One region of the Sutcliffiella sp. FSL R7-0096 genome, then DNA from elsewhere that is predicted to be linked to it. Evidence: a T-box and tRNA genes for the amino acid it is inferred to sense, from the RefSeq annotation. Region 1 holds a T-box; the other holds one or more tRNA genes.

Region 1 (6,818 bases):
TCCCTTTTCTATGAGGTTTTTATATTTCGTTCTTTTTGAACGTTGCCAAAAACTAAAGTCCACTACCACATGTTGTTTTTCTTGAATCAACTTTACTAGTTGTTTCCGCAACTTACTTTCTGCATCTTTTTTGTAATCCTCATACTTTTCTGTTGGATAGTCTATTCCATAACGACCATTGATAGCCCAAATTTCTTCATCAATCGAAAGACGTATAAAACCTGCTTCTTCTAATTGTTGAGCGAATGTCGTTTTTCCAGAACCTGCTACACCGCACATCATTACAACTAATGAATGGAAATTGTCTCGATCACTAATAATCAGGTTATCTATGATGGACTTTTCAAACAACAGTATTCCCCCTTTTTATTTGCAGGGTAAATCTTCAATGGAGTGTATGGAGACAAAACTTATACTAAAATCGAACTTTTGATTGGTTAGTCCTAAATCCTCCATATGAAGACACATACATTCTATGTTAATCCTCCTGATTTAACCGTTTGCCGTTCGATCCTATTTTTGGAGTTTGCTATACAATACTTTGAACAATCACCACAAACCAAAAATGCTTTAAAAATATCAACCTTGTTTCATATTCATTGGCTGTCTTTCTTTGTTTCCTCAAGGAACCTCACAGCTTCTTCTAGGTGCAATTTCAATATTCATTCCTATATTAACTCCCTATTTGTACAGTGAATTCCTTACCCAATACCTACTACCAATTATTTCATGATTTAAAAATTTCTACAATAAGTTATTCTTATCCTGACCTAATAAAAACGAGCGCTGATCCTTGTCACAGGATTGCGCCCGGTCTCTGAAAAAGAAAATCATATCTCTTTGTCCGCTAAATCATGTAAAATATAGACATGAAAAAAGCTCTTTGATGGAAGATCCTTTCAAGCTGAATATTTAACTATCGTCACCCTTAACGACATAGATATTACTTTCCCTTAGGGTTTGAATGGAATATATCCTCTTGCCACTTGTAGTAACCATAAATAACTATGGAAAAAAAGACAAATAGGATAAAACGGCCCCATGGAGTAATGTTTACTAGCTCATAAATGCCTAATACTTCTTGAAACATATAATGTATAGGGAAAACTGCAAACAAGAAATCTATGATGATATTAGTAACAAGATACTTTCGAAAATTTCCGTAAGTATAATAAAAAACCCAAAAAGTTATTACTGGGAAAGCACCAAATACACCAGATACAAATAAGGGTTTTAACCACGGAATAAACGTTTCATTAATTACCCAATGTTTTTGATTACTAGCGACCACGTTATAAATGATCATTAAAAAGGAGGCAAATATAGCTGCAGGCATAAAACGTTTTATATATTTCTTCTCAACAAAAAATAAGGTGAACCATGGAGCAATTAATATTATCCATAATATTATTTTAATTAACAAAGTAATCAACCCTCTTATACTGCTAATTATTTTTATTATTTCATTCCCATCAATTATTATTCTTCAGTCAAAAAGACGCATTCCATATATCAGGAAATGCGTCCAATAGCGTAATAGGAAGTCTATTCAATATTCAAAGAGAAACATAACTTGGAGTACCTTGTTTCCTGTATGCTAACACTTTTTGACATGTCCACCAAGGCATTTTCACCAATAGTAATATGACCAACACTTTGTTGTAAAACCAAGGATACAGTTCTAGTCTTTCTTTTTATTATCTTACCAGTTTGGATTCCAGACAACTTCCCATAAATGTCCATCTGGATCTTGGAAGTATCCAGAGTATCCCCCCCAAAAAGTGTCGTGTGATGGGACTGTTATAATGGCACCAGCCTGTTTTGCCTGTTCCATTACCTTATCAACTTCCTCTTTACTTCCTACATTGTGTCCTATAGTAAATTCGGTTGGACTTGATACGCTCTTATTAATTTTCGCATCATGTGCTATGTCTTCACGATTCCAAATGGCAAGCTTCAAGCCTGCTTGTAAGTCAAAAAATGCAACGGCTCCATGCTCAAACTCTTTGCCTATTATACCTTCCGTATGAAATCCCAGCCCGTCCCGATAGAACTCTAATGATTTTTCCAAATCGTCTACACCCAATGTAATTAAAGTAATTCTTGGTTTCATAAATTGATGACTCCTCCTCATGAAAAAGGCTATTTTCGTAAACTTCGTTGCTTTTACGTATTTATAAACGGACCGTTATATTCCTTACTTTCGTGCTCTTTTCTCTGTAATACTGAATATGCTACGTGCATGTCTAGAGTAAGAAAGCAGTAAAAAGTCCAATTGCCGACTTTTTACCGTGAATAGCAACAATCTTTGAGAAAAGAGCCTAAAAAAACTTCCCAGGTCTTAAGTATGAATAGATTGCTTTGCTTTTTCAAGGTAGTCTACCGGATAGACCAGTCAATAATTATCGCAGAAAACACCCAATAATAGCAGTGTGATAATGGATTATACACTGAATAAATAGCCCTAAGTATGCTAAAACAACCTAATAGAAAAAGATTTAAAGGACAACCTTTCCACTTATTTATCCAATGTAGTAGATATCAACTAGAAGATAATGGTAATTGCCCTTCTAAATTAAGTACATATATTCATTGGTGCAATCGGTTGTAAAGAGGGGCTTTCATATAGAATTTGATTAAATGAAGAAAAGCGTTAACTCATAAACTGAATTAACGCTCCCCTTCAAATTCGATAATTATTTTATTAACCGTAAAAATCGCTTCTTGCCAATTTGCAGTACTTCATCGTTCATAAGTACGCGATCTAGTTCATCGATGCTTAATTTTTCTTTGTTAAGTTGGACACCGTTTTGTTTGATTAACCGCAGGAATTCGCTTTTGCTTTTCACAAGTCCTTTTTCCACTAATTGTGGAATGATGGCTAGGACTGTTTCGGTTCCAATTTCTAATAATAATTCTGGGATGTCATCTGGTATTTCTTTTTTGCTAAAGGCCGTTTCATAAAATACGATGGCTCGTTTTGTTTCTTCTTCTCCACAGTAGAGGTTTGTAATGATTTTAGCTAATTGAAGTTTAATATCCCTGGGGTTTGCTCCTAGTTGTAGCTGTTGGATCCACTTCTGGATCTCTTTCGGATGTTCATCCGTTGCTAGTTCAAAGTATTTGATAATGAGTTCGTCTGGTACTTCCATCACTTTTTTAAACATTACTTCGGCTGGTTCGTTGACACCGATGTAATTTCCAAGGCTTTTACTCATTTTCTCTACTCCGTCCAAGCCTTCAAGCAGTGGCATGAAAATGGCAACTTGCTTTTCTAATCCCCACTGTTTTTGAAGGGTGCGTCCCATCAGAATATTAAATGTTTGGTCTGTACCACCTAGTTCAATATCTGCTTCAATTTCTACGGAATCGTATGCTTGCATTAATGGGTAGAAAAATTCGTGAATGCCGATTGGCACTTGGTTGTTGTATCTTTTTTGGAAATCATCACGCTCTAATATTCTTGCCACGGATGTGGTGGCTGCTAGTTTGATTACTTCCTCAAATGTTAGTTTATATAGCCACTCACTATTGAATCGGACAGTCGTTTTTTCTGCATCCAACACTTTAAAGATTTGCTCACAGTATGTTTGTGCATTCAGTTTTACCTGTTCATCACTTAAGGCTTTCCGACCTTTGGCTTTTCCAGTCGGGTCCCCGATACGCCCTGTAAAATCCCCAATGATAATGACAATTTTATGGCCCAGATCTTGCATTTGCTTCATTTTTCTAAGCACCACTGCGTGACCCAAATGTATATCAGGTGCTGAAGGATCAAGTCCCAATTTAACAGTCAGGGGCGTCTGCGATTTATAGGACTTCTCCAATTTCGCCAATAACTCTTCCTTATTTACTATTTCTTGAGCACCCTTCATGATGATGGTCAATTGTTCTTCTGGTTTTACCAACATACTAACATCTCCTTGGAATATTATTTCTAATATTGCAAGCTCTATAAGAACCAAAGGAATAAAAAAACGCCCTTTTGGATTAACCAAAAGGACGATTCATCTCGCGTTACCACCTTTAATTCATAAGCAATTCACATTGCCTACCTTTGAAAGTACAGTCATATGACGATACTCTAGCACATGATTACGGGTGCTTCACCGGTGTAGCCTACTAAGTCATGACTTTTCGGTACACAGCTCCAAGATGTATTCACAATCGTTCAACATGCACCTCTCATCAGCCGGTAACTTTCTGTCTGTTTACATGATTGCTACTCTTTCTTATCATAGCCTTTGTTCTTATACTCCGAAATGTTTAAAACAAATCTTCGTTATGCAGATATTATTAGTTATTTTATCGGTTTATTTTAAAATGTCAATAGATTTATTTTTGCTTATAATACGTAATACCCAAAGCAAAGGCCAGTACAAGACCTTTGACGATATCCATTGCATAGTAAGGAACGGACATCATGACGAGGCCATTCTGCAGGATCCCGATCAATACCGCACCAATAAATGTTCCGAATGCATTTGGTTTGCCTGCCCCAAGGACGGCAAAACCTATGAACGCGGCTGCAACAGAATCCATAAGGTAGGGTGTCCCGGCATTTATTTCAGCAGTCATGATCCTCGAAGCAAGTACCATCCCTCCAATTGCTGCTAACAAGGCGGAGAATAAATAGGCAGCGATTTTGTATTTGTTCACTGCAATGCCTGAAAGCTTGGCCGCTTCTGCATTTCCCCCAATTATATACATGAATCTTCCGTGCTTGGTGTAGGTGAGAAAAATATGGACCACCACCACAATCGTTAACATAATGACAATGATCCATGGAACCTGTCCAAATTTTTGAAATAGTGGGCTGATTGTTCCCGTTGCAAAAGAGCCATCAGGCATGACCATATTTTGCGAAATCGTGGACCCTTTCGTATAGGTCAAAGCGATGCCTTGGATGATGAACATGGTCGCAAGTGTCATCAGCATATCAGGAATTTTCAGCTTTACTATCATGAAAGAGTTGAAAGCCCCTACTATCAGTGCTGCTGCTATTGCCGAAAAAATTGCCACTGCTGTATTTTGTGAAAACCAGACAAACATGGAGATAACGATGGCATTGGAAAGGGAAGCAACAGACCCAACAGATAAGTCAAAGCCATTCACTGTCAGGGATATGGTGATGCCAATCGCGATAATCGTAACGATCGATATGGACCTTAAGATATTGATGACATTATTTGATTGGATGAATGCTGGATTTACAAAGGCAAACACGGCAATTAATACAAAAATGGTGATGATGGTCCCGTATTTGTATAGAAAATCGAACAATTCAAAACGGAAGACCGGTTTCGCATTGTCTTGTACTGGTATGTCAGTTTTCATTACTTAGTCCCCCTGTTGAGAAATATAAAAGCTCTTGCTCGTCTGTTTCTGCGGTGGAAAGCTCTTTAGTAACCTCGCCGTCGTAAAGGACATACACCCTATTGGTCAATCCAACTATCTCAGAAAGTTCAGATGAAGCGTAAATGATGGCCTTACCGCTTTTCGCTAGGGCGGCGATCAGTTCAAAAATGTCCCGTTTTGCGCCAACATCGACCCCTTTTGTCGGCTCATCAAAAATATAGATTTCCGCATCAGAGACCAGCCATTTACCGATGGCGATCTTTTGCTGATTCCCTCCTGAAAGGGTGTGGACACTTGTTTCGGCTGATGGTGTTTTAATTCCCAATGCTTGGATGATTTCCTTAGATTTGCTTTTCTGTGCTTTTTTATCAAGGAAATGCAGAGCCTTCGTGAATGCGTGAAGATTGGCGGAAATCAAATTAGCTTGTACGGATTCATGGAGGATGAGACCTTCTTTTCTCCTTTCTTCTGGAACAAATGCCAGTCCGTTTTGTACCGCAATGTGAGGGCTTTTTACTTTAATCGTATTTCCTTTGATTCTTATGGTCCCTGTCGTTTTAGATGATCCAAACAATGCCTTGCACAGCTCCGTTTTTCCCGCTCCAACAAGTCCAGCTATCCCAACAACTTCCCCTGCTTTTACATGGAGGCTTACATCTTTTACTATAGTTTGGTCGCTGAATCCTTCTACTTCTAGCAGAGTCTCACCTATGGTTGGATTGTATTCCGGAAACTGCTGCTCCAGTTTCTGACCGAGCATCCACTCGACTATCTTTTCCGGTGTCAGGTTTGCCACCATATCCCGGTTTACCACTTGTCCATTTCTCATAATGGTTATTTCATCACAGATTTTCACAATTTCAGGAATCCGGTGGGAGATGAAGATGATCCCCACCCCTTCCTCTTTCAATCTCTTGATGACGGAAAACAGTTTTTCTGTCTCCCTGTTGCTAAGAGGTGCTGTTGGTTCATCTAAAATCAAAAACTTACAATCTGTTGAAATGGCTCTTGCTAAGAGGACAGTTTGCTTCTCCGCTAATGTCAGCGAGCTTACCAGCCGTTTGGTAGAGATATTACTATTCAACTTCTCCAATTGTGCGGCTGCTTTCTTATGTACATTTTTCCAATGGATCCACTGCTTGCTACCAGCGTGCTGCACCGTCTCTTGCAACATGATATTTTCTGCAACTGTGAGAGTTGGTATTAACGCCGCATCCACTTCCTGATAAACGATTTGCATTCCTGCTTGTTGGGAGTCAGTTGGATTAGAAATTGAAAGTTGCTTTCCTCCGAGTTTGATTTCCCCGCTAAAATGATCGTACGCTCCAGACAGCACTTTCATCAACGTCGATTTCCCAGCACCATTGGCGCCGATTAAGGCATGCACACGCCCAGGTTTTGCGGTAAATGTCACCTGGTCCAGTGCTTTCACCCCAGGAAATTCTATGGATATATCTATC
Region 2 (6,818 bases), 1.9 Mb from region 1:
TGTAATATCGTTATAAATGATGATACCGTATTTCCCAGAGACTATTCTATCTAATACATTTTCTGCAACCGTTACTCTCATTTAGCCCAACCTTTCTTTTCATTATTATGGTAATTGTATCACAGTTCTAAGCCCTTCACTTGTTTGCCCCACTTATTTACCTTCCTTAAAAACTGGATATAATTAGATACATCAAACAAAATACTACATTTAAATAATATGATAAAATATAGAGTGGCAAAAAAATCACACCAAAACAAAGGAGGTGTTCACATTGAATGAGGAAAACAGGAAACTAAAAGAAGAAATCATTGCCTACAGTAAACAAATCGGCATTGACAAGATCGGATTTGCAAGTGCTGGAGTGTTCACCGGGCTAAAAGAACGGTTAAAAACCCAACAGGAGCTCAACTATCAATCAGGGTTTGAAGAGCCAGACATTGAAAAACGAACCAAACCTGAACTTTTGGTTCCCAAAGCTAAAAGCATTATTGCAATCGCCCTTGCTTACCCTTCAAAAATGAAAAACGCACCACGTAGTACCAGGGAAGATCGACGTGGGATATTTTGTCGTGCTTCATGGGGAACGGACTACCATGACATCTTACGTGAGAAACTAAGATTATTAGAAACGTTTATTAAAGAAAAAAGCCCACATGCTTTAATGAGATCAATGGTAGATACCGGAGAGCTCAGTGATAGGGCTGTTGCGGAACGGGCAGGTATTGGTTGGAGTGGAAAGAACTGTGCCATTATAACCCCTGAATTTGGCTCCTACGTGTATTTAGGGGAAATGATTACCACCATACCCTTTGAGCCCGACACACCCCTTGAAGACAACTGTGGGACCTGTAATAAATGCGTCGAAGTCTGCCCTACAGGAGCTCTCGTTCAAGGTGGACAACTCGATTCAAATAAATGCATAGCTTTTCTAACACAGACGAAAGGGTTTCTGGCTGAAGAATACCGTACAAAACTTGGAAACAGGTTATACGGCTGTGACACCTGTCAGACTGTATGTCCAGAAAACAAAGGCAAGGACTTTCATCTACATCCAGAAATGGAGCCGGACCCTGAGATCGTCAAACCAAAACTCAAACCGCTTCTCACCATCTCTAATAGGGAATTTAAAGAGAACTTCGGTAAAATATCCGGGTCTTGGCGAGGCAAAAAGCCGATACAACGTAATGCCATCATAGCCCTTGCCCATTATAAAGATACTTCTGCTATCCCTGATCTTTTAAGTCTTATAAAGAATGACCCACGACCAGTGATACGAGGTACTGCAGCCTGGGCGATAGGCAGAATCGGGGACCCTCAACCTCAAACCTTGGAGGTCTTAAAAAACCACCTAACAACAGAACAAGATCCTGATGTATTAAAAGAACTCGAAAAAGGAATTGCCATGCTTGTAGAATAAAATTAACAAAAAGCCACAAAGCAATGAATTGATGTGCTTTGTGGCTTTTTGTATGTAATCAGGAAGGAGCCGAACAGTCAAAAAAAGACTTCAACCAAATGGTTGAAGTCTTGAAAAGTTATGTATGGAGCGGGTGATGGGAATCGAACCCACGACATCAGCTTGGAAGGCTGAGGTTTTACCATTAAACTACACCCGCGATTGGTACCGGTGGCCGGGGTCGAACCGGCACTCCAGAGGAACACGATTTTGAGTCGTGCGCGTCTGCCAATTCCGCCACACCGGCATACTCAATCAATAATTATTCAAATGGTGCCGAGGACCGGAATCGAACCGGTACGGTAGTCACCTACCGCAGGATTTTAAGTCCTGTGCGTCTGCCAGTTCCGCCACCCCGGCTTGTCTCGTATATATGAATAATTATTTTAATAAAATTGGAGGTGGCAACCGGATTTGAACCGGTGATAAAGGTTTTGCAGACCTTGGCCTTACCACTTGGCTATGCCACCTAAATTGTATGGAGCGGAAGACGGGATTCGAACCCGCGACCCCCACCTTGGCAAGGTGGTGTTCTACCACTGAACTACTTCCGCAAAAATGGCTGGGCTAGCTGGATTCGAACCAACGCATGTCGCAGTCAAAGTGCGATGCCTTACCGCTTGGCTATAGCCCAATAAAACCGGAAATAAAAACGACTTATTTAAAGTCGATCATGAATAAAATATGGGGCGACTGATGGGAATCGAACCCACGAATGCCTGAACCACAATCAGGTGCGTTAACCACTTCGCCACAATCGCCATAATTTTTAATTGGCAGGGGCAGTAGGAATCGAACCCACACCGGAGGTTTTGGAGACCTCTGTTCTACCGTTAAACTATGCCCCTATAAAACAATTTGTTACTACTTTTCAAAAGAAATGGTGGAGGGGGGCAGATTCGAACTGCCGAACCCGAAGGAGCGGATTTACAGTCCGCCGCGTTTAGCCACTTCGCTACCCCTCCATATTCCTGGTGCCGGCGATAGGAGTCGAACCCACGACCTACTGATTACAAGTCAGTTGCTCTACCAACTGAGCTACACCGGCATTATATGGTGATCCTTTCACTTTTGTGAAAAAATCATGGTGGCTCGGGACGGAATCGAACCGCCGACACATGGATTTTCAGTCCATTGCTCTACCAACTGAGCTACCGAGCCTAATTTAATTTTCAAAGAAATGGCGGTCCCGACCGGGATCGAACCGGCGATCTCCTGCGTGACAGGCAGGCATGTTAACCGCTACACCACGGGACCATTTGGTTGCGGGGACAGGATTTGAACCTGCGACCTTCGGGTTATGAGCCCGACGAGCTACCGAACTGCTCCACCCCGCGATAGTATTAATTAAGGTATGTTATGAATTAAGATGGTGGAGGATGACGGGATCGAACCGCCGACCCCCTGCTTGTAAGGCAGGTGCTCTCCCAGCTGAGCTAATCCTCCTATGTAAGGAAAGTTATTTTCACTGTCGTGAAAAAACTATGGTGACCCGTACGGGATTCGAACCCGTGTTACCGCCGTGAAAGGGCGGTGTCTTAACCGCTTGACCAACGGGCCAAAGATAATGGCGGAGAGCAAGGGATTTGAACCCTTGAGACGGCGTTGACCGTCTACACGATTTCCAATCGTGCTCCTTCGGCCACTCGGACAGCTCTCCATATAATTGGCTCCACCAGTAGGATTCGAACCTACGACCCTTCGGTTAACAGCCGAATGCTCTACCGCTGAGCTATGGTGGATTAATACCAGCCTGGCAACGTCCTACTCTCACAGGGGGAGATCCCCCAACTACCATCGGCGCTGAAGAGCTTAACTTCCGTGTTCGGTATGGGAACGGGTGTGACCTCTTCGCCATCATTACCAGACAAATATTATTATAATATATCTTTGAAGAAAATCAAGATGTTTTTTCATCTTTTTTATTCCTTCAAAACTAGATAATGTGTTCGTATCAAGATATTCATATCGTTCACTTATTTCATTTGTTGGGTTAAGTCCTCGATCGATTAGTATTCGTCAGCTCCACATGTCGCCATGCTTCCACCTCGAACCTATCTACCTGATCATCTTTCAGGGATCTTACTTACCGAAGTAAAAGGAAATCTCATCTTGAGGGGGGCTTCATGCTTAGATGCTTTCAGCACTTATCCCGTCCGCACGTAGCTACCCAGCTATGCCTTTGGCAAGACAACTGGTACACCAGCGGTGCGTCCATCCCGGTCCTCTCGTACTAAGGACAGCTCCTCTCAAATTTCCTGCGCCCACGACGGATAGGGACCGAACTGTCTCACGACGTTCTGAACCCAGCTCGCGTACCGCTTTAATGGGCGAACAGCCCAACCCTTGGGACCGACTACAGCCCCAGGATGCGATGAGCCGACATCGAGGTGCCAAACCTCCCCGTCGATGTGGACTCTTGGGGGAGATAAGCCTGTTATCCCCGGGGTAGCTTTTATCCGTTGAGCGATGGCCCTTCCATGCGGAACCACCGGATCACTAAGCCCGACTTTCGTCCCTGCTCGACTTGTAGGTCTCGCAGTCAAGCTCCCTTGTGCCTTTACACTCTGCGAATGATTTCCAACCATTCTGAGGGAACCTTTGGGCGCCTCCGTTACTCTTTAGGAGGCGACCGCCCCAGTCAAACTGCCCACCTGACACTGTCTCCCAGCCCGATAAGGGCTGCGGGTTAGAATTTCAATACAGCCAGGGTAGTATCCCACCGACGCCTCCACCGAAGCTAGCGCTCCGGCTTCTCAGGCTCCTACCTATCCTGTACAAGCTGTACCAAAATTCAATATCAGGCTACAGTAAAGCTCCACGGGGTCTTTCCGTCCTGTCGCGGGTAACCTGCATCTTCACAGGTACTATAATTTCACCGAGTCTCTGGTTGAGACAGTGCCCAGATCGTTACGCCTTTCGTGCGGGTCGGAACTTACCCGACAAGGAATTTCGCTACCTTAGGACCGTTATAGTTACGGCCGCCGTTTACTGGGGCTTCGGTTCAAAGCTTCGCTTGCGCTAACCTCTCCCCTTAACCTTCCAGCACCGGGCAGGCGTCAGCCCCTATACTTCGCCTTACGGCTTCGCAGAGACCTGTGTTTTTGCTAAACAGTCGCCTGGGCCTATTCACTGCGGCTCTCTCGGGCTTTAACACCCTAACAGAGCACCCCTTCTCCCGAAGTTACGGGGTCATTTTGCCGAGTTCCTTAACCAGAGTTCTCTCGCTCACCTTAGGATTCTCTCCTCGCCTACCTGTGTCGGTTTGCGGTACGGGCACCATACTCCTCGCTAGAGGCTTTTCTTGGCAGTGTGAAATCAGGAACTTCGGTACTATATTTCCCTCGCTATCACAGCTCAGCCTTAATGAGAAGCGGATTTGCCTACTTCTCAGCCTTGCTGCTTAGACGCGCATATCCAACAGCGCGCTTACCCTATCCTTCTGCGTCCCCCCATTGCTCAAACGGAGTGGAGGTGGTACAGGAATATCAACCTGTTATCCATCGCCTACGCCTTTCGGCCTCGGCTTAGGTCCCGACTAACCCTGAGCGGACGAGCCTTCCTCAGGAAACCTTAGGCATTCGGTGGAAGGGATTCTCACCCTTCTTTCGCTACTCATACCGGCATTCTCACTTCTAAGCGCTCCACCAGTCCTTACGGTCTAGCTTCAACGCCCTTAGAACGCTCTCCTACCACTGTTCGTAAGAACAGTCCGCAGCTTCGGTGATACGTTTAGCCCCGGTACATTTTCGGCGCAGAGTCACTCGACCAGTGAGCTATTACGCACTCTTTAAATGGTGGCTGCTTCTAAGCCAACATCCTGGTTGTCTAAGCAACTCCACATCCTTTTCCACTTAACGTATACTTGGGGACCTTAGCTGGCGGTCTGGGCTGTTTCCCTCTTGACTACGGATCTTATCACTCGCAGTCTGACTCCCATGGATAAGTCTTTGGCATTCGGAGTTTGACTGAATTCGGTAATCCGATGAGGACCCCTAGTCCAATCAGTGCTCTACCTCCAAGACTCTAACACATGAGGCTAGCCCTAAAGCTATTTCGGAGAGAACCAGCTATCTCCAGGTTCGATTGGCATTTCACCCCTACCCACACCTCATCCGCTCACTTTTCAACGTGAGTCGGTTCGGGCCTCCATTCAGTGTTACCTGAACTTCACCCTGGACATGGGTAGATCACCTGGTTTCGGGTCTACGACCACGTACTCATTCGCCCTATTCAGACTCGCTTTCGCTACGGCTCCGTCTCTTCGACTTAACCTTGCACGGGATCGTAACTCGCCGGTTCATTCTACAAAAGGCACGCTATCACCCATTAACGGGCTCTAACTACTTGTAGGCACACGGTTTCAGGATCTATTTCACTCCCCTTCCGGGGTGCTTTTCACCTTTCCCTCACGGTACTGGTTCACTATCGGTCACTAGGGAGTATTTAGCCTTGGGAGATGGTCCTCCCTGCTTCCGACGGGATTTCTCGTGTCCCGCCGTACTCAGGATCCACTCAGGAGGGAACGAAGTTTCAACTACAGGGTTTTTACCTTCTATGACGGACCTTTCCAGATCGCTTCATTTACCCCGTTCCTTTGTAACTCCATGTTGAGTGTCCTACAACCCCAAGAGGCAAGCCTCTTGGTTTGGGCTAATTCCGTTTCGCTCGCCGCTACTCAGGAAATCGCGTTTGCTTTCTCTTCCTCCGGGTACTAAGATGTTTCAGTTCCCCGGGTCTGCCTTCATTACCCTATGTATTCAGGTAAAGATACTGCTCCATTACGAGCAGTGGGTTTCCCCATTCGGAAATCTCCGGATCAAAGCTTACTTACAGCTCCCCGAAGCATATCGGTGTTAGTCCCGTCCTTCATCGGCTCCTAGTGCCAAGGCATCCACCGTGCGCCCTTAATAACTTAACCGTCGACCAAAATTGGTCATGTGTCGATATCAGCGATGATATCTATAAAGAAAATTACTAAGATGAACGATATTTTGTGAATATCTTGATATTAGTTACATTATCTAGTTTTCAAGGAACAACTATGACAATTCGTAAGAATTGCCTATTTAGAGAGAATGCTCTCTCAAAACTAAACAAAACAACAAGCGTACATTCCTTAGAAAGGAGGTGATCCAGCCGCACCTTCCGATACGGCTACCTTGTTACGACTTCACCCCAATCATCTGTCCCACCTTAGGCGGCTGGCTCCAAAAGGTTACCCCACCGACTTCGGGTGTTACAAACTCTCGTGGTGTGACGGGCGGTGTGTACAAGGCCCGGGAACGTATTCACCGCGGCATGCTGATCCGCGATTACTAGCGATTCCGGCTTCATGCAGGCGAGTTGCAGCCTGCAA

The links. A T-box is a leader RNA that pairs with one kind of tRNA and senses whether it is charged. The one in region 1 lies ahead of tyrS (tyrosine--tRNA ligase), so its partner is inferred to be a tRNA-Tyr.
Region 2: it encodes a tRNA-Tyr, which carries the amino acid that the T-box ahead of tyrS (tyrosine--tRNA ligase) is inferred to sense. The anticodon was not compared.

The regions. Positions count from the first base shown of each region.
Region 1 is NZ_CP152003.1:3,103,795-3,110,612, forward strand. It holds gene MKY77_RS15945 (ATP-binding protein) at 1-351, opposite strand, end outside; partial or broken gene MKY77_RS15950 (methyltransferase domain-containing protein) at 382-563, opposite strand; gene MKY77_RS15955 (hypothetical protein) at 944-1,432, opposite strand; gene MKY77_RS15960 (VOC family protein) at 1,703-2,113, opposite strand; gene tyrS (tyrosine--tRNA ligase) at 2,697-3,911, opposite strand; T-box leader at 3,996-4,248, opposite strand; gene MKY77_RS15970 (ABC transporter permease) at 4,336-5,337, opposite strand; gene MKY77_RS15975 (sugar ABC transporter ATP-binding protein) at 5,327-6,818, opposite strand, start outside.
Region 2 is NZ_CP152003.1:1,174,146-1,180,963, reverse strand. It holds gene MKY77_RS06070 (phenylalanine--tRNA ligase beta subunit-related protein) at 1-81, opposite strand, end outside; gene queG (tRNA epoxyqueuosine(34) reductase QueG) at 275-1,420, shown strand; tRNA gene MKY77_RS06060 (tRNA-Gly) at 1,546-1,619, opposite strand; tRNA gene MKY77_RS06055 (tRNA-Leu) at 1,623-1,706, opposite strand; tRNA gene MKY77_RS06050 (tRNA-Leu) at 1,731-1,819, opposite strand; tRNA gene MKY77_RS06045 (tRNA-Cys) at 1,856-1,929, opposite strand; tRNA gene MKY77_RS06040 (tRNA-Gly) at 1,939-2,013, opposite strand; tRNA gene MKY77_RS06035 (tRNA-Gln) at 2,019-2,093, opposite strand; tRNA gene MKY77_RS06030 (tRNA-His) at 2,145-2,220, opposite strand; tRNA gene MKY77_RS06025 (tRNA-Trp) at 2,234-2,307, opposite strand; tRNA gene MKY77_RS06020 (tRNA-Tyr) at 2,341-2,424, opposite strand; tRNA gene MKY77_RS06015 (tRNA-Thr) at 2,432-2,507, opposite strand; tRNA gene MKY77_RS06010 (tRNA-Phe) at 2,545-2,620, opposite strand; tRNA gene MKY77_RS06005 (tRNA-Asp) at 2,641-2,716, opposite strand; tRNA gene MKY77_RS06000 (tRNA-Met) at 2,720-2,796, opposite strand; tRNA gene MKY77_RS05995 (tRNA-Val) at 2,830-2,905, opposite strand; tRNA gene MKY77_RS05990 (tRNA-Glu) at 2,945-3,019, opposite strand; tRNA gene MKY77_RS05985 (tRNA-Ser) at 3,028-3,119, opposite strand; tRNA gene MKY77_RS05980 (tRNA-Asn) at 3,127-3,201, opposite strand; rRNA gene rrf (5S ribosomal RNA) at 3,211-3,327, opposite strand; rRNA gene MKY77_RS05970 (23S ribosomal RNA) at 3,449-6,380, opposite strand; rRNA gene MKY77_RS05965 (16S ribosomal RNA) at 6,583-6,818, opposite strand, start outside.